Regions from separate parts of the Alteromonas sp. R7 genome, predicted to be linked through region 1. Evidence: predicted binding sites of a transcription regulator. Region 1 holds the regulator's gene; each other region holds the start of a gene.
What was found. Region 1 encodes sigma-54, which starts transcription at its own class of promoters, with help from an activator protein. Its sites were predicted from a motif close to GTTGGCACGNNNNTNGNNT; they were not measured.
Positions count from the first base shown of each region.

Region 2: a site for sigma-54 is predicted at 3,272-3,290, ahead of AC0J2X_RS17680 (DUF2884 family protein). Genes of this name have one in related genera too.
Region 3: a site for sigma-54 is predicted at 4,002-4,020, ahead of AC0J2X_RS06820 (BON domain-containing protein). Genes of this name have one in related genera too.

Region 1 covers NZ_JBVTQX010000002.1:400,690-407,414, reverse strand. The annotation lists gene mgtE (magnesium transporter) at 19-1,377, opposite strand; gene AC0J2X_RS04585 (HPr family phosphocarrier protein) at 1,552-1,824, opposite strand; gene rapZ (RNase adapter RapZ) at 1,824-2,669, opposite strand; gene ptsN (PTS IIA-like nitrogen regulatory protein PtsN) at 2,754-3,197, opposite strand; gene hpf (ribosome hibernation promoting factor) at 3,211-3,498, opposite strand; gene AC0J2X_RS04565 (RNA polymerase factor sigma-54) at 3,529-5,010, opposite strand; gene lptB (LPS export ABC transporter ATP-binding protein) at 5,084-5,809, opposite strand; gene lptA (lipopolysaccharide transport periplasmic protein LptA) at 5,812-6,366, opposite strand; gene lptC (LPS export ABC transporter periplasmic protein LptC) at 6,335-6,725, opposite strand, start outside.
Region 2 covers NZ_JBVTQX010000013.1:1,444-8,168, forward strand. The annotation lists gene AC0J2X_RS17660 (acyltransferase) at 1-562, shown strand, start outside; gene AC0J2X_RS17665 (acyltransferase) at 559-1,452, shown strand; gene AC0J2X_RS17670 (mechanosensitive ion channel family protein) at 1,456-2,793, shown strand; gene AC0J2X_RS17675 (hypothetical protein) at 2,870-3,061, opposite strand; gene AC0J2X_RS17680 (DUF2884 family protein) at 3,408-4,238, shown strand; gene AC0J2X_RS17685 (NAD-dependent epimerase/dehydratase family protein) at 4,405-5,217, shown strand; gene AC0J2X_RS17690 (sodium-dependent transporter) at 5,332-6,725, opposite strand, start outside.
Region 3 covers NZ_JBVTQX010000003.1:256,636-263,360, reverse strand. The annotation lists gene AC0J2X_RS06840 (5'-methylthioadenosine/S-adenosylhomocysteine nucleosidase) at 1-257, shown strand, start outside; gene AC0J2X_RS06835 (hypothetical protein) at 335-712, opposite strand; gene AC0J2X_RS06830 (putative DNA modification/repair radical SAM protein) at 1,182-2,423, shown strand; gene AC0J2X_RS06825 (TIGR03915 family putative DNA repair protein) at 2,440-3,246, shown strand; gene AC0J2X_RS06820 (BON domain-containing protein) at 3,368-3,967, opposite strand; gene AC0J2X_RS06815 (endonuclease/exonuclease/phosphatase family protein) at 4,368-5,351, shown strand; gene AC0J2X_RS06810 (hypothetical protein) at 5,369-5,917, opposite strand; gene AC0J2X_RS06805 (glycosyltransferase family 2 protein) at 6,473-6,725, shown strand, end outside.

The DNA.
Region 1 (6,725 bases):
TGAGAGTTCAAAATTAACTTAAATTAGAAACAGCGTCGCAGTACCTAAGAAAGCAAAAATACCCACTACATCGGTTATCGTAGTTAAGATAACACTGCCAGCTAGGGCAGGGTCTATCTTAAGACGCTTCATGATCATAGGTAAGGTTGCGCCCGCTAAAGCAGCTGCAATCATGTTTACCATCATGGCAAAGGCAATAATTACGCCCAGCATGTAATCTTGTTTCCATAACGCGATGACAGAGGCAATAAGCACCGCCCAAATGGCACCGTTTAAAAAGCCGATGGATATTTCTTTACTGATAAGCCATCGTGAGTTACTCGCGTTAACATGGCCTAGTGCCATACCGCGAATAACTAGCGTTAGCGTCTGATTACCCGCTACACCGCCCATACTGGGGACAATGGTATTTAATATAGCTAACACAGCCAGTTGGCTGAGCGTTGCTTCAAATAGATCACTCACCATCGCAGCCATTAGCGCCGTCACTAAGTTTACCGCCAGCCACACCGAGCGTCGTTTGGTACTTTGCATAACGGGTGCAAAGGTATCTTCGTCGTCATCAAGACCCGCCATACTCATCATCGAGTGCTCGGCGTCCTCACGAATAATATCAACCACGTCATCAATGGTAATTCGGCCCACTAAGCGATGGTTTTCATCTACAACAGGTGCTGAAAGCCAATTGTATCGCTCGAACAGGCTTGCGACTTCATCGTCTGGCATATTCACAGGAATCGCTTCAGATTCCTCGTCCATAACGTCAGACACTTTATCGTCGGTATCTGCGGTGAGTAAACGGGTAACCGGAACAATACCAACAAGGTTGTCAGTTCGGTTTACCACGTAAAACGTATCCGTATTCTCAGGTAGCTCACCTTTTAAGCGGATATAGCGCAGAACCACGTCAATGGTCACATCTGGACGTAATGTGATGGTGTCGGTGTTCATGATGAAACCAGCGGTTTCCTCACCGTAAGACAGCGCTTGCTCTGCGCGCACGCGATCTTGTGCATCCATCGAATCTAGAATATCGGCCAATACTGGCTCGGGAAGGCTGCTTAGCGTCTCTGCTAAGTCATCGGTATCCATCTCTTCAAGTGCGTCAACCACATTAGCGGGAAGCATTTTTGTAATGATACCGTTTCGAACATCGTCAGACAGTTCTTCTAAAATGTCGCCGTGAAAGTCACCATCAATGAGCTCCCATAATTCGTCACGGGTTCTGCTTGGGCTAGATTCAAGAATGTGGGCGACGTCTGAAGGCGGTAATTCAAGCAGAAGCTTACGTACAGATACGAATTGACCGTTGGTCAACGCAGCGTTGAGTGCGCGTAACTGAGTTTGTACGTATTTAGAAACAAGCGCTTCTGCCATAAGGCGTTATTCCTACAAGCTAAAAGATGAACAATGCAGGCCATAGAGCCTAAGTGGGCGTAGAATATCGCAATTATGATGAGTCTGTCATGATAATTGCGTAGGTTTTGCGCAGGATTTTAAGATAACTGCGCTAAGTGTTGATTAATTGGTCAATGGATTGGGCAAGTAAGACTATTCGTCTTCGTTAAATCTGCCCTCAATAAGCTCTTCAATAGCTGCAAGTGCATCAACAGCATCAATGCCGTCCACAATCACGTCTACCTGTTCACCTTGATGGCTTTCAAGCATCATTAATCCCAATACACTGCTTGCGTCTGCTTCTTTATCGCCTTTTTTTAAGATGATTTTAGCGTCGAATTGATTAGCCAGTTTAACCAGTTGGGTCGCCGCTCTTGCATGCAACCCTAACTTATTGACGATAGTTAGCGTTTTTTGAATAGTCATTACTGATTCAGCTCTCTATGACGAATTTGAACATCAGGGTGTATTTCACTGAAGGTTTTCGACAGGGTCTGTGCGATATAAACCGAACGGTGTTGGCCACCAGTACAGCCAATCGCTACGGTTACGTAACTTCTGTTATTGCGCTCTAAATGAGGCAGCCATGTCGTTATTAAATTCTGAATTTGCCAAATGAACTTGGTCACTACAGGCTGCGACCCCAAAAATACTTCTACTGGTGCATCTAATCCGGTCAGATGTTTAAGGTCGGGCTCCCAGTGGGGGTTAGGTAAAAAGCGGGCATCAAAAACGTAATCCGCATCTTTAGGAATACCGTGCTTAAAGCCAAACGACTCGAACACAAGCACAAGGCGTGAGCTTTTCTTACCCAAGATACGCTCTCGAATTAACTCTGCCAGTTGGTGAATGGTAAGCTTATCAGTGTCTAAATATAAATCTGCGCGTTCTGCAATAGGAGCAAGTAGGGCAGACTCGGCTTTAATGGCTTCTGAAAGCGACTTATTGAGCTTGGCAAGAGGGTGAAGACGACGTGTTTCGCTAAAACGCTTAACCAGTACATCATCGCTCGCGTCAATGTAAACAATGGTCATCGACCACGAAGAAGGCAGGTAGTCTAAAATTTCTACCAAATCGTCAGGATTTTTAGGTAAGTTTCTCACATCGATACTTACCGCAACCTGATCGTACTCGTCAACAACTGTATGGGTTAAGGTGGGAAGTAAGTTTACCGGGATATTATCAACACAGTAATAACCTAAATCTTCCAATGCGCGAAGTGCGACAGACTTACCAGACCCCGAACGACCACTGATTATTATCAGCTTCACCTACTTTCTCCCTAATACTCTGGTTTTATCACATACGCGTTGTTGAATTAGGCGCCTACTAAACGGTTAATAGGCGCTTAATGTTTAACTTAATGCAGATAGAATATCGTCGCTTGTCGTTGCGCGACGTATTGCTTTAATCGTTTCTTTGTCGCTTAGTTTACCAGCCACGGTGGCCAGCGTTTGAAGGTGTCCTTCGGTCTGTTCCTCGGGAACGAGTAGCGCAAAAAAGATGTCTACGGGTTTCTCGTCAAGGGCGTCGAAGTCGATTGCTGGCGTGCTGGTTACAACAATGGCGATCACTTTTTCAAGGCCCGGCAGGCGTCCGTGGGGCAAGGCGATACCATTACCAATGCCTGTACTACCCATACGCTCTCGAGCCATCAAACTGTTGAGTACCGTTGCCTGATCAATGTTCTCGTTTTGCTTGGCAGCGATATCAGCGATGATCTCAAGAATTCGCTTTTTACTATTACACTGAACCGCACACTCGGTGCGGTCCAGACTTACGATGGCTTGTATATCCATGCTTAATTAACTACTAATGTTTTTTCAGTTTTTCCTTATGCTTGATTACCTGCCGGTCGAGTTTATCAACCATGCTGTCAATCGCCGCATACATGTCGGTATTTTCTGAGGATGCGAATACTTCAGCGCCACTTAAATGAACGGTCGCTTCGGCTTTTTGATTTAATTTTTCAACGTTCAGGATGACATGCACATTAGAAATGTGATCAAAGTGACGTTCAAGTTTGCTGAACTTCGTATCGACATAATTACGCAAAGAGTCGGTGATTTCGACATGATGACCAGTAAGGTTGATTTGCATATTTCGTCTTCCTTATATTATTAAGCCCGATTAAATAAGGCTTTTGCGTTGGTTCGACGGCGGGATCGACAACGATTCCCGGTACTTTGCTATTGTTCGCCGGGCAACTTTAATGCCTTGTTCGGCCAACAATGAAGCAATCTTGCTATCACTTAGCGGCTTGCTAGGCTTTTCAGCGGCCACTAATTTCTTGATCAATGCACGAATCGCTGTAGATGAACATTCACCACCAGACTCTGTTGCAACGTGGCTTGAGAAGAAATACTTCAATTCGAAGATTCCACGTGGCGTATGCATGTACTTTTGCGTTGTCACTCGCGAAATAGTGGATTCGTGCATATCTACCATTTCTGCGACATCATTTAGCACCATTGGTTTCATCATTTCCGGACCGTGCTCAAAAAAGCCCATTTGCTGCTGCACAATGCAGTTTGCAACCTTCATTAAGGTTTCGTTACGAGATTCAAGGCTCTTTATGAACCACTTAGCCTCTTGCATGTGTGAGCGGATGAATTGTGAATCGCTACTATTCTTGGCACGGCGACTCATTGCAGCGTATTGTTGATTTACGCTTAACTTAGGCAGACTGTCGGGGTTCAGCTCAACCACCCAACGGCCATTTTTCTTGGTTACTGAGACATCAGGAATAACGTACTCAGGCTCTTTAGTAACTAAAGCACTACCTGGGCGAGGATTCAAGGTTTGCAGTAAACGCATTGCCTCGCGTAGCTGATCTTCTTTCAATCGGCTTTTACGCATAAGCGTACGATAGTCTTTGCTGCTCAGTAAGTCAGAGTACTCTTCAATCAGTTGCTTGGCTTCAGCAAGCCACGGTGTGTCTTCTGAAAACTGGCGCAATTGCACCATCAAACATTCTTGTGGAGAGCGTGAGCCAGAACCAATAGGGTCGAACATCTGAATGCGCTTAAGCACACATTCTATTTCGTCCATTTCAATCGGCTCTTCCATATCATCATCGTTAACCGCTTCTAAAATATCATCAAGGGTAACGGTTAAATAACCTGACTCGTCAATAGAGTCGATGATTGCTGTAGCGATTGCGCGATCGGTATCCGAGAAGTGGGTAAGGCGCATTTGCCAAAGAAGGTGCTCTTGAATATCTTCAGTAGTCTCACCTTGGAAGATTTGCTCGTCGTCATTGGATGGACCCGGAGCTGGCGAAGATGAAGCAGAGTAGTATTCGTCCCATGTGCTGTCGATTGGCAGCTCATCGGGAAGATCGTTTTTCTCAAGTGCATCGCCGGCTTCTAGTGTGTCACTAGATGCAGAAGCAGTGGCCTCAGAGCCGCTGTCATCGTTGTCGATATTGTTCTTTTCTAGTTGCGGCTCGTCGTTACCTTCTTCAACTTCTAATAGCGGATTAGAATCGAGCGCTTCTTGGATCTCTTGTTGAAGATCAAGTGTAGAAAGCTGCAGCAGTTTAATGGCCTGCTGAAGCTGTGGTGTCATGGTAAGTTGTTGGCTAAATTTTAGCTGTAAAGATGGTTTCATCTACGTCTTATTTAAATGCTCTAAATTGAATATACCAGAGCGAAACTGAAAAATGGCAATTCGGTTACATTAACTATAGCCTGAATTGTTCGCCTAGGTATACATCCCTTACTTTTTGATTACTTAAAACCTGTTCCGCCGTTCCTTGCGCAATAAGCTCGCCATGACTCACAATGTACGCCTTTTCACAAACATCCAATGTCTCTCGTACGTTATGGTCTGTGATAAGGATTCCAATACCCCTATCGCGAAGATGTTGTATTATCTTCTTTATATCATTAACTGATATTGGATCAACACCAGCAAATGGTTCGTCTAACAAAATAAATTGCGGTTTTGCTGCCAGAGCGCGGGCAATCTCAACGCGACGGCGTTCGCCCCCTGACAAACTCATTCCCGTACTATTACGTATATGGTTAATATTAAATTCATCAAGTAGCGCATCAGCTTCTTCTTCTTGCTGTTGTGAATTTAAATCTTTACGGGTTTGCAAAATGGCCATGATATTTTCATGCACTGTGAGCTTTCTGAAAATAGAGGCTTCCTGCGGTAGGTAGCCAATTCCGCGGCGTGCGCGCTCGTGCATGGGCTGATGAGTTAGCTCATTGTCGTCGATTTCAATCTTGCCTTTATCCAGATTCACTAAACCAACAATCATGTAGAATGTGGTGGTCTTACCAGCGCCATTTGGGCCAAGAAGACCAACAATTTGACCCGTTGAGACAGACAGACTTACATCTCGAACAACCTGTCTTGACTTGTAAGCCTTAGCAAGATTTTTAGCGCTCAAAGTTGCCATTGCTATTCATTGCCCTCGTTGTCTTTTTTGTCTTTCTTAGACGAAGTTTTGCGAATGGTCTCAGGTGTGAATACTGTGGTCACTCGACCCTCACCATCCTTACCTGCGCCGCCAGTCGCTAGCAATTGCTCGGTAATCATATCGAACGTGATGTTGTCACCCTGTACTTTACTGGTGTCTTGTTTCAACTCTGCGTTTCCAGCAAGAGAAATCGTTCGGTTCACCACTTCATAGCGTATTTCATTAGCTTTTGCCGAAACTGGCGTGCCGTCTTCCAATTGCTGGGAATAGCTTGCAGGCTTTCCTCTAGCAATAAATATTTCACGACCACCACCGTCAGTGGCAATTACTTCCACTTCGTCAGCTTCAATAACCAAAGAGCCTTGAGTTATGAGTACGTCGTCTTTGTACAACGCGGTTTTATTTTTACCGTCGATAAACTGGGTGTTCGAGCCTATTTTTATGGGCTGCGAAAAATCATCTTCACTGGCGTGTACCGCACCGCTAGCGATGGCAAGCAATAAACTAGTTGCTAGGGGAATAAGTGGTTTGTACATGATCTAAAAGCTCGTATTCTTGTGTGCGTAAATTCGCGTTAAACCCATTACTTAAAATGACATATTGGGTGCCCAGTATTTCAACGGGTTGGTCAGATGTCATTTGCTTGGTTTCTAAATTAATTTGAATGTACTCGGTCGATATACTTCTGACAAAGTCATCGCCAGTTTGGTTCTCAATATTAACTTGGTTTTCCAGCTGGATTAGCTCGTTATTGTATAGTGTACCTTCATCAGCGGTTACCACCCATGGTGATGACGCGTTTTCTGTATAAAGGGTGTATTTAGGTTGCTGAAACAATACAAAGCCAAGCTGGTCGTAATGCTCCATCGACTCTGCAAATACTTTGTGATTTAAC
Region 2 (6,725 bases), on a different contig from region 1:
CAAAAAAGAGCTTATCTATGTTCCCATTTTAGGTCTGGCTTGGTGGGCACTCGATTTTCCATTTATGCGCCGATATTCCAAATCATTTTTGGCTAAAAACCCGCATTTGAAAGGAAAGGATATGGAAACCACGCGTCAAGCGTGTGAGAAATTTAGGAATAAGCCTGTAAGTATTATGAATTTTGTTGAAGGCACCCGCTTTACGCAAGCCAAGCACGACAAGCAGGCCTCGCCTTTCACTCATTTACTTAAGCCTAAAGCAGGCGGCATTGCATTCGTTTTATCTGCGATGGGCGATCATTTGCATAAGCTTATTGATGTCACAATTGATTATCCGAACGGCGTACCGTCTTTCTGGGACTTCGTTAGTGGTAAGGTTCGTGATATTCGTGTGAATATCAACGTAATGCCCATCAAAGACATTATGGAAAACGGCATTTTCAGCGACAATTATTTTGATGATCCGCAAGTTCGAGCCCGTTTTCAGACGTGGTTGAATGAACGCTGGCATGCCAAAGATCAACTTTTAGATTCACTAAACGCAACACAGAAACCATTATGATTCGCGCAGTACTCGCTCCTTTTATTTTCGTATTACATACTTCACTACAAATCCTCAATCTTGCGTTGTGGGGAGGCTTAATTATCTTACTGGGTTTGGTAAAACTTATTATGCCTAACGGAAAGATAAGAACGGCATGGAATAAAGTGATGCACGGGCTAATGTTTAGCTTCGGACGGGTCAGCGTTCTCATGATACGCTTGTTTAACCGCGTAGATATTGAGTGTTCGGTACACGGCGAACTGTCAAAAGACCGTTGGTATCTGATTATTGCCAATCATTTAAGCTACCTCGACATTATTCTGCTCATTGAATTCGCAACGAACCGCATTCCTGCACCCAAATTTTTCCTTAAGAAAGAGCTTATTTGGCTGCCATTTGTCGGACTGGGTGCCTGGGCACTTGATATGCCGTTTATGCACAGATACACCCGTGCGTATTTAGAAAAGCACCCAGAGAAAAAAGGAAAGGATCTCGAAACCACCAAAGCGTATTGTGAGAAGTTTAGAACGGTGCCCACAACGGTCATTAACTTTGTAGAGGGAACTCGATTTACTTCATTGAAGCATCTGTCAAAGCAAAGTCCCTATGAAAACCTCCTGCCCCCCAAAGCCGGCGGCGTTTCCTTTACGCTCTCAGCTATGGGCGAATTATTTACCAACGTGTTAGATATCTCGCTGCTTTACCCGGAAAATAAGCGTCACCCTATGATGGCAATGCTTAGCGGTCAGATGACAAAAATCGTGATCGATGTGAACGTTACGCCGGTACCTGAATTACAACAGCATTCAGAACGCACTGAGTCTGAGTTTCGTCTTTATTTCCAAAACTGGTTGAACGGTCTATGGGAAAATAAAGACAACCGTATAAAGAAAATGTTGGAGTCGTAATTAATGGAAGTCAGTGCTTCAGTACGCGATAACTTTATTCACATAGTTAATGATATTTTCCCGAATCTTACTACTGAAGATCCGCTGTATAACGTCATCGCACTAAGTAGTATTTTAGTGGTGTCGGCGGTAATCTATATTATCGCAAGGCTATTGGTGCGCCCCCAGATAGCCAGTTGGGTATACAAATCCAATAACCTCTGGGACAACGCCTTGCAGCAGCACGGATTTTTCCGTCGCTTAATGCACCTGTTTCCTGCCCTGTTTATTTACTTAACCACACCCGTACTTATTAGCGATGAAGCCGTGATGCACGGTATGGTGATAAAGAGCGCTCAGCTATACATGCTATATAGCGGCCTTCTTGCCTTATATGCCATGTTGAGCACAGTGGAAGACGTTTATAACGCCTCAGCGCTTGCTAAACGCGCACCTATCACTGGCTTTATTCAAGTTACCAAATTGGCATTTGCTATTGTCACCATACTATTAAGTATCTCTTTAATTGTAGACAGAAGCCCGCTACTTATTGTGTCTGGCTTAACCGCCATTGCCGCTGTTTTACTATTGATATTCAGAGACACCATTCTGGGCTTTGTTGCCGGCATTCAAATAGCCGCTAACCGCATGTTTAATACGGGCGACTGGATTGCCATGCCTAAGTATGAAGTAGATGGTGAAATACTCGAGATAGGCCTTACCAACGTCAAAGTACAGAACTGGGATAAAACCATTTCTACGCTGCCGACTTACAGCCTTACTACAGAAGCAGTTAAGAACTGGCGCGGTATGCAAGAGTCTGGCGGACGCAGAATTAAGCGCGCCATTTATATTGATGTGCACTCTATTAAGCTTTGTGACAACGATATGCTAGAGCGCTTTTCGAAAATTCGCTATATCAACGAATATATCGATAAGAAGAAAAATGAGCTCCGCGCTTATCACCGAGATTACTCCATTGATGAGTCGGATCTGCTAAACAGCCGTCGCCTTACCAACATCGGCACTTTTAGAGCTTATTTAGAGGCATACTTGCGCAAGCACCCGGATATAAACCAAGAACTGACCCTAATGGTTAGGCAGCTACCGCCTAATGAGCTTGGTTTACCTTTAGAAATTTACTGCTTCAGTGCACAAAAGGAATGGGTTAGGTACGAAAAAGTACAGGCGGATATTTTCGACCACGTTATGGCTATGCTGGATTTGTTCGATTTACGCGCTTATCAACGTGATGGACATTTGTCGCTGCTTGCCCATCGCGAACAAAGCGCTTATAGAAATAGTCCCGAAAGCGACAATGTGCCTGAGGATGCTCAGGAGAAGAGCGAACCTAATCGATAAGGCCGTGATGAATAAAGACTTGTTCAAGACGAAAAAAAACCGGCTGAGATAGCCGGTTTTTTTTAATGCTTATCGCTTAAGCCAATGCGTAGGCCATCAGTAAGCAAAGTACTAAACCAGTAACGCCAAAAAAACCGTACTCGATTTTTTCCTGCATACCTTCAGCACCTGCTTTAGCAGTCATAAAGCCCATAACGATGCTGCTTAGCCCTAGCGTAAAGGCAATTAGCGCAACACCAAACATAATTGCATTAATCCAATCAGCCATTGTGATAACCCCTTAAAAATATTGGCGGTATTATGCACCAATAAATAAGATTTAACCATGCTTGGATTGGCTTAAATGTACCGCTATTGGTATTAATTGATCTTAGTCAAAACTACTAATTAGTTGGTAATCTCACTAAATAGTGTATTTAGCAGAGCATAAAGAAATCATCAAATATCACTAACCATTTGAAAGATATAGACTTTAAATATTGGCAAGGCCATTGCTCTACCTTAGGTATAACAGCGAGTATCGTTAGCGTCTATCTGACAGTGACACTACAACGCATTGCAGTTTGCTTCGAGCACTTTCGTTAACGCGTCACACGTAAATTAAGGAATGAACAATGTCTAAGAAACTATTACTTTCAGTTGCCCTTACCAGTGCTTTAATGAGCGGCCACGCATTTGCGCATGACAGCAGCTTTCAAAACAACAGTTGTGACATGGAGCTTGATGGTCATATTCAATATTACCAAGGTGACCTAACGGTACAGATGGACAATGGCTCAGTGATGACGATTGACTCCCATCACAATATGACCATTAACGGCGAACCAGTATCGCTTGACAGCGAACAACAGCGCTGGGTAAGTGAATATTACAACAACATTGATATCGCCATCCCTATGACCTTGAATATCGCCAGTGAAGGGCTGCAAATTGCCAACGTGGCAGTAACTGAAGTATTTACTGAACTGTTAGGCGGCGATCAAATGGGTGACGATTTTCGTGAACTGTTCGACTCACTTGAAACCAAACTAAACACTTCATTCTATGATGACGCAGGCAATATTCGCGTTGATTCAACTAAATTCGATGAGCCAGGTTGGTTTGACGAAAGCTGGGAGCAAGAATTCGAAGCGCAAATTGAGTCTTTAATCAGTGAGTCTATGGGTAGAATACTTATTGCCGTAGGAACACAAATGTTGTGGGAAGGCGGTGATATGTCTGAGTTTGAGCAAAAGATGGAGCGCTGGGGTGAAGATTTAGAATATCGCTTAGAAAGCCAAGCGGCTGCGCTGGAAGAAAAAGGCGATGCATTGTGTAAGGTACTGAAGAAAGCGGATTATGCCGAAGGCAAGATGCAGGCATCCATATCGGGGCTAGATGACTTGAACCTGCTAGATATTGATCAAGACAACCACCATGACCACAACGACGAAATGAAAATGTAGTTGGAACATTTAGCGAACTAAACGCGCAAAGCGAAAAGACTTGCAACGCTAACCACTCACCTTTGAAAACCGACTGTAACCCAGTCGGTTTTTCATTTTTACAGTTAACGACAACCGCCCTCCAATTAATGTACTCTTAAGCCCTAAACAAAGGGGTATTTAATCGATGACTCAAAATGTAGTAATTAGCGGCTACGGCTGGTTAGCCAGCTATGTGGGCAACGCACTTTCAGGAAAGGTCAATATTGTTGGCACCACTCGAAGCCAACAGAAACGTCTCGCGTTACAAGACCAAGGTATCACCGCAATTGAATATGCCCTGGGCGAAGATACATCAGCGCTTTGTAACCATTTGCCAAACGCTACCTTGTTGCTAAATATTCCCCCTGGCAGGAGAAACACAGATCTCGCGTCATACACCAACAATATGCTGCAGTTGATAGACGCAGCCATCAGCGTAAAGGTGGCGCATATCGTGTTTATCAGCACCACGTCGGTTTACGGCGATGCAACAAATGAGGTAGTGTCCGAAGTCAGCACTACACAGCCGCAAACAGCCTCGGCCAAAGCCCACGTGACTATTGAAGACTATTTATTGTCTAAACGAGGTCAGGTTGATATCAGTATTGTTCGCCTAGCCGGTTTAGTAGGCCCAGACCGTCACCCCGCCCGCTCGTTAAGTGGAAAACAGTTAGATGCAGGAAATAAGCGAATAAACCTTGTACATGTGTACGACATTGTATCTGCGCTGACGACCATCATTTGTGGCAAGCCGCTTAACGATGTTATTCACCTTTGCAGCTTGTCTCATCCTAAGCGCGGTATTTATTACGTGGATGCAGCGAAGGCGATGGATATTGATGCTCCTCGCTTTTCTGATACTGAAGCAGAACCTGCTGGCAAAGTGATTGACGCCGCACAAAGCTGGGCAAGGCTAAATATTACACCAGAGTATAGCGACCCCTATCGCATGTTTTAGGCTTTACACTTAGTGAAAACACATACTCTGACACATACAAAAACGGCAAGCTGTAGGCTTGCCGTTTTTAAGTTGAGCTCACTGCTAGCTCACGTCATTTCTTGTAACACCTGACTATCCGAATAGGCTCAACCCGAAGTATTTTACCGCTACCGTGTTTACAAAAATCACGAGTAAAATAAGCGGAATAAAGGTTTTAAGCGAAATATCCACGTACTTTTCAAACCAGCTGCCTTTGTAACCACTGCTGCCCTCTTCCAAAGAAGCATTGAAGTTTGCACTCTTCCAACGATAAATAACAAACAAACAAATTAGCAAGCCGTTTAAAGGCAAAATCGTGTCGTAGAACACATCGTAAATGACATCAAACAGTGATTTATCTGCGCCAGCGTAGTGCATAAACGACGTAAGCATATCAACTTTACCGAATGACAACGCACTTAGGATGGCTAGCAAAATCATAATGCTTCCTAGCGACCCAAGCGCCCATTTACGGCTTACACCTTTTTCATCCATAAGCGCCGCAACAGGTACTTCAAAAATAGACACTAGCGACGTAATTGCCGCAAAGAACACTAATAAGAAGAACAAGCTAGCGACAATCGATGCGCCCATATATCCAATCGAATCTTGTAACGCTAGAAAGATACTAGGTAGATAAGTAAAAATCATACCCACTGACGATTCACTTAAATCATCAGGGTTAATGTCTGGGTTAAAAGAGAAGATGGCAGGAAGGATCATCAAACCCGCAGTGAACGCCACGGCCGTGTCTGTTAACGCCACCAGCTTGGCAGCGCTCGGTACATCTGCACGCTTATCAATGTAGCTACCATAGGTAATAAGAATACCCATACCCAACGATAGAGAGAAAAAGGCCTGCGATAGCGCACCATTCACCACTTCAGCAGTGATTTTTGAAAACTCAGGAACGATGTAGAACTCAACGCCAGCCATCGCATTTTCGCGGGTTAATACGAAGATAACGAGACCGATAAGCATCACGAAAAGCGCAGGCATGAGCAGCTTTGCCGCTTTTTCTATCCCTTCTTTTACACCGCCTTGAAGGATGAGGTAGACCACACCAACAACGGCCGCCATATATAAAAAGATGGCTTCTGAGTTAATAAACAGCCCAAAGGTTTCTGGGTTAGCTAACTTGTCTAGATTTCCGCTTACTGCTTCGAACAAATAGCCGAAAAGCCACACAGTAATAACCATGTAGAAAACGGCAATCATGAACGGCGTAGCAATAGCTAGCCACCCCGCGACTTTCCATTTCTTTTCATTACCGCTTATATCACTGTATGCACCAAGCGGGTCTTTTTTAGCATGGCGACCAACTGACATTTCCGCCAGCATTACCGGTAAACAAATGGCAAAAACGAAAATAGCGTACATTAAAAGAAATGCACCACCGCCATTTTTAGCTGCACCGACAGGAAACCCTACCAAATTACCTATGCCTACCGCAGAACCTGCAGCTGCTAAAATAAAACCTATGCGCG
Region 3 (6,725 bases), on a different contig from region 1:
TTGGCAGCGGTAACTTTTGGAATAACGAGTTAGATCGAATAGCATGGCTCCATAAGAATATGGGAACGAGTGTGGAAGAAATGGAAACCGCTTCTGCAGCGCAGATTGCACATGCCTACCACGTTCCCTTTTTAGGTATTCGCGTATTGTCGAACAATATTACCAACCATGGTGAATATGACCCAACCACGGCCAAAGATTGTCAGGCCTTTGTTGAAAAAGTGGTAAGAGCTTATATTTCTGCGCTGTCGGAATAAAATTGGAAAACACTCAAACGAAAAACGCGCCCTACATTGTAAAAATGTAAGGCGCGTTTTCATGTATAACCTTTGTATTAGATTGCTTGAGCGGTATAAGTTTCCGCATCTTGACTAACATCATTCGCGTATTGAGTAAGATGATGATTTAGAATATTTTCGGCGCGCTCAACAAACTCATCACGCTTAAATTTCCAACCTCTTAAATCGGCTTGCTTAGCCTGTGCAATGTAGTGCTCTAGACGCGTTTTTCTCAATAGATGTGCCTTTTTCGACAAATCAAATTCTACCAATGAGAAGTTGCGCTGTACTTTTTGAATATCCATGTGAACGGGGCGCTGTTCGTCATCAGCTGATGCTTGGCTTACGGATAGCTTTCCTTGCCCAATTACACCGACTATAACAATGATTGCTGATACCACTAAGCCTGAATAAACCCACTTTAAAAAGTTCATGCCCCACTCCTTGAACGATTTTGCACTTGTATCGATAAGCTCGCTACAATCCACTTAATTAAAACTATTTATCACCAATGTATTGAGTCATTCGACTTTTTAAGTTTCTAGCTTTCACGTTGCAGCAGATGTTTTCTGCCTGACAATACATACTTTCGTCTATTCAATACATCAAGTAATTCACTCATATCTACTTAACCATATGCACCTTCCGCACCATATAGTTAATCTTTGTTTTTCAGTAATTTAGACCAACCCAAAACTTATACTAAAGTTGTATAAGGTACTTTCTACACACAGCAAGATAAAATTTTCCTTTCAAATTTAATAAACTCACTCCCCTTAATACTGTACACTTATACAGTATTAAGATATACCACAACAAGCAATGTACTGGACTGGTATGGAATCTTGTTTTTTTTCAGACCGTCTACCACGTACATTTGCCTAGAGAAAGTGACCATTTGCGATGCATGACAAACTCATTCAAAAACTCGAAATTCTTTCAGATGCCGCTAAGTATGACGCTTCTTGCGCAAGTGGCTCCGCCGGTAAACGAAAAGCAGGTAAAACTGACAAAACAGGAATAGGTTCGCTCACAGGAGGGTCAGGGATATGTCACAGCTTTACCCCTGATGGACGATGCGTATCATTACTTAAGATCCTAATGACCAACTATTGCATATACGATTGCCATTACTGCATCAATAGGGTGTCTAGCAACGTTCAACGAGCGCGTTTTACCGTTAAAGAAACGGTTGATTTAACGCTTAATTTTTATAAGCGTAACTACATTGAGGGATTATTTTTAAGTTCCGGTATTGTCGGCTCTCCTGACCTGACTATGGAGAGCATGGTACGCATCGCGAAGTCTCTTCGCATTGATCACGGATTTAAAGGATACATTCATCTTAAGACCATTCCGAATGCATCTCCTGAACTACAGGCTGAAGCTGGCTTATATGCCGATAGGCTAAGTATAAACATCGAAATGCCGACACAAAATTCGTTGAACAAATACGCCCCGGAAAAAGACCTTGGTGAAATTCACGGTTCAATGAATACATTGAAAGACAAAATAAATGAACACAAAGTAGATAAAACCTACTCGGGTAAACGCCCACCTCGCTTTGCTCCTGGCGGACAGTCCACTCAGATGATCATAGGAGCCGATGACTCAAATGATAAAGTTATCCTTGGCACGAGTGTCAAACTGTATGGTCAACAAAAATTGCGGCGCGTTTACTATTCTGCATTTTCGCCCATCCCAGATGCGTCTGAAGTCTTGCCTCTTAAACCAGCCCCACTTATCCGTGAACACCGACTTTATCAGGCCGATTGGCTCCTGCGCTTTTATGGATTTGGTTTAGATGAAATTGTACACAACGACATGCTAGATATGGAGCACGACCCCAAGCTTGCGTGGGCGCTACGCAATCGCCACATATTTCCCATCGATTTAAACAAAGCTGACAAGCTACTTTTATTGCGAGTTCCTGGACTGGGAGCACGCACAGTACAAAAAATTTTGGCTATTCGACGTTACACAAAGCTTAGCTGGTTCGATCTCACAAAAATGCGTTTACCCTTACAAAAATTAAAACCGTTCATTACTGTTAGTGATTATTCCCCCGCTATCCATTTGCTCGATAGCAGTAACTTTGAACAGCAATTTAAACAACCAAAACAGTTTGAATTGTTCAGCGCCTAATCTAATTGGTACTACAATGAAAAAAGTAACAATTTCATCAGTGCCCGGATACGACGAATGGCGAAAAGCATCGAGAGAATGTCTAGCCCAACACATACCTCCGGAGAACGTTACATGGCAAACTTCGCAATCTAACCAAGACGACTTGTTTGCCGTGACCGATTCGGCCAACGCTATTGGTGAAAGCCAAACGAATTTCAGAATTCCCAGATCAGTTTTAACGCTGTTGAAGTATGCGTTATGCCACCAAGCCCCCGATCGTTTCGCTTTATGTTACCGCGTTTTATGGCGAGTAGTTTTCGAAAACAGAAACCTTATTCACTTAAAAACTGACGAAGATGTGTTGCGTCTCAACGTGCTGGCTAAAGCAGTAAAACGCGATGCATATAAGATAAGTGCTTTTTTGAGATTTCGAGAAGTTGTACTTGACGGACAAGAGCATTTTATTGCGTGGTATGAACCAGAACACTTCAGCTTGGAATTGAAGCTCGATTTTTTTCGGACTCGTTTTAAAAATATGTGTTGGTCAATACTTACCCCTTATCGAGCTGCGCATTGGAATACTAAAACACTTGTTTTGGAAGATAATCCTGACCCAAGTATTATTCCAAATGATGACAGAATTGAAAAATACTGGCTTACGTATTATGCAAATATATTTAATCCTGCCCGCGTAAAAACAAAGGCAATGTTAAGTTCAATGCCAAAAAAATACTGGAAGAATATGCCTGAGACGTCGCTTATTAACGATATGATACGCCACTCGGATGCTAGAGCACGTAAGATGATACTAAATGGAAAAAAGGTGGAGAATGGTGAATGAGTCCTCCTGACAAATATTAGCAGCTGTGCTTCCTTTGTTTATTGCGATTTGAAAAGCTCTGTAAAACGTGACCAGAAAAAAAGGGGCCGAGGCCCCTTTTTTGTGTAAAGCAACAATGATATTAGTTCATCGCAGTTTCAGTAACTACACGAAGGTTGCTTTCAACATCTTTTACGTCAGACGCATTCTTGGCAATTTCCACAGCTAGGTCACGCTCAGCATCAGAATCAACGTCGCCAGTCAGTGTTACTACACCGTTTTCTACGTCAACATCGATGTCGAAACCTGAAATATCGGTATCCATAAGAAGACGAGTTTTGATTACTGTGGCGATTTTGGCGTCAGTTAACTCGCTTGTGCCTTCGTCAACAGTATCTTCCATGTCATCTGACATGTCGCCTTCCATATCTTTGTCAGAGACAACCGTTAGCTTGTTGTCTACAGACGTTACACCATCAATATTCGCTACTAGCTCTTCCGCTAGCTTTTTATCAACAGAGTTCTCAACCTTACCAGTAAGAACGACATTACCGTTTTTAACGTCAGTGTTAATGTCGAATGAATCAAGGTTACCATTGAACAACAGCGTTGCTTCTGCTTTGCCATCAATCCATGCGTCTTTGGCACCTTTCTCCCATTTGTTGTCTGTGTCCATGTCACCTGCATATGCAGCTGTAGTCAAAGTTGTAGCAACAATCATAGAAATAAGTGAACGTTTCATAACATTTCTCCTTTGTCGAAACTCGTAGATAGTCATGCCAATTCCTTGCCAACAAAATAAGGCATTGTTTTATATGATAAATATTAATATCCAGGGCTAGTTAAGTAAGTTTTGTTTTGCAAACTTTGCCTTTGTTTGAGAACTTTTTACTTAATTTTGTTAATGCCCAAAACTCGTCAACTTCACTTAACAAAAGCACCTATCAATTGTACTAAGGGATAACTTTTTGTCGTTGGCCGCCGCTAAGTTGCAGTGATACTTAGGTTAAACTTATTTCACAAAGCTGCCGTAGTTATAACGATTTGTGTCGCTTCACTAGCTATAGTCATCAATTTAGTTTTGCAGACAGAAGCAACAGGTGGAGTGTTTTTCGTTAATTAAACTCAAGGACCAACTAGACATGGATACTGCACTTACTGCTGTTTCAGTCTTATTTATAGCCGTAAGCTGGGCCCCTTTGCTTCCTTCTTCTCATTGGTTAATAAGAGTGTGGGAATTTCCGCGACTACAAATAGCAGCTATCATTTCTTTGTTAATTGCTGGGCATATTTTTGAATCAACCTATTACGCACAGATAGATAGCCTAGCAGTAATTATTGTCGCTGGATTAACAGTTAGCCTTATTTATCAGGTTATCTGGATCATTCCTTATACCCCTCTGTATAAAAGAGAAGTTAGGCACGTCGAGGTGGAGAGTGCGAGCCAAAAGCTAAGTGTTTTATCAAGCAATGTGTATATGCCTAATGACGATTTTCGCAAGCTCATTGAACATGTACGTAATAAGCAACCTGATTTTCTCGTAACGTTGGAATCTAATGAGAAGTGGCAGAAAGGCATCAGTGAAATTGAATCTGAATACCCGTATCGTAAATTTTGCCCACTCGAGAACCTCTACGGTATGCATCTTTATAGTAAGCTTCCCTTTGAAGAGGTCTCATTGCGATTTCTAATAGAAGAAGATGTGCCGTCTATGAAAGTTAAAATCAATCACCACGGACAAGATGTCACGCTATATTTTCTTCATCCAAAACCACCAAGCCCAACAGAAAACACGTATGCAAAGCCCAGAGACGTAGAACTTACTGTTGTGGGGGAAGAAATAGCTGAAACAGAGGGCCCTATTGTCGTCGCTGGCGATCTTAACGATGTAGCTTGGTCACCTACTACCAGAAAGTTCAAGAAAATAAGCGGACTTTTAGACCCACGAGAGGGGCGCGGTTTTTTCAATACATTTCACGCGAAATATCCTTTAGTGAAATGGCCGTTAGACCACGTATTTCACTCGGAACATTTTGCATTGGTCAATATAGAGAAACTTGAAAGCATAGGCTCAGACCACTACCCGCTTTATACCGAACTAGCGCTAATCACGGACAAGGAGTAATACTCAAGACTGTAAATCTAATGAGAGCTACGGTGTTTGACACACCACATGAGGCTATCACACGCCTCTTCACGCTTTTTAAAATGGGCTAGCCCTATTAGCTTGTTATCCCGAGGCCAAACCGCTTGGTTTAGCACCTCTTGATCTTCTGCCGATAGTTGTTCGCTATCTAACACAATCTCAACCGCTTTTTTGTTGGGTTTTATTAATGTGGGGTTAGCTTCTTTGACCAGAGCAGAGTTCACACAAATATACTCTCTCTTAACAGGGTCTCTCACCACGCCGATGTAGTTGTTGTCACAAATTATAGCTGGCCAGCCTTCCGTTATTCTGCTCTGTCCAAACATTACGAGTGTAAAAGCAACAAGAACGAAAAGTGTTAAACCGATAAATTGAGCGCTCAAATCTGGTGCTACGCTTACAATAACGCCGACAACAGCTGCGAAAAATATCCAGCCGCCAAATACTCTGCGCATAGCATTTGGTGAGATACCAGATATAACATCAACCACCTTTAATGATTGTTTGTCATAGTGTCGAATAAATACAGACGATTGTGATTCCACAGCCTTTGTCCACCAGAAAAAATACGAAATTCAGAAATTAATACGTTACAAGTAAGGCTGAAGATTTACCTACACTTTGAGTGAGTAAAAACCAATAATATGAGATTAGTTCTACTCGAAAGAAAACGTGTTAAGCAATATTTGTAGGAATATTTAAACTATTGAATTGTAATGTTTAACCTACTAACCAAGCATATCAAAATATGTGGGAACGGCAAAGCAATTACGCGCTAGATGCACAGTAAAACAAGACTTATGAAAAGAAGCGTCATGTTAATCTGCAAATTAGAACAGACCACCAAAAATTAACATAAAAAACTGCTGTTGGCCTCCATACATTCGTTTGTAAATTTTTCTCTCACTTTGCACCTCTTGCTTGCCTTGGCGCTCAACCATTGCTGCAAACACTCAAAAACAGAACTTGAAATTACACTTTTTATCAAAAAATCAATAATTTACAAAACAGGAACACTCTTTGCTTCTACGAAAGTATAACGTTCAACGTTTCATGTCGTCGTTATTACAGGTTCAACAAATTAGAAAGGGAGGAAGAGTATGCGTTCACCAATAAGTGCAGTAACTATTGTTAAGAGCAGAACTGAGAAACTGGCCAATTTGATTACTCAGTTAGAGCAATGCTCTCCAACGCCAGATGAGCTAGTCATTGTTTGGATGGCACCTCCTTCTGATTTGTCACTCGTACGCAGTGACAAATTCGACATTGTTCACAAGTTTGTGACTCAAGATGCTCTTCCGATAGCGAAAGCGCGCAACAAGGGTATGTCAGCGGCCAAGCACGCGAATTTAG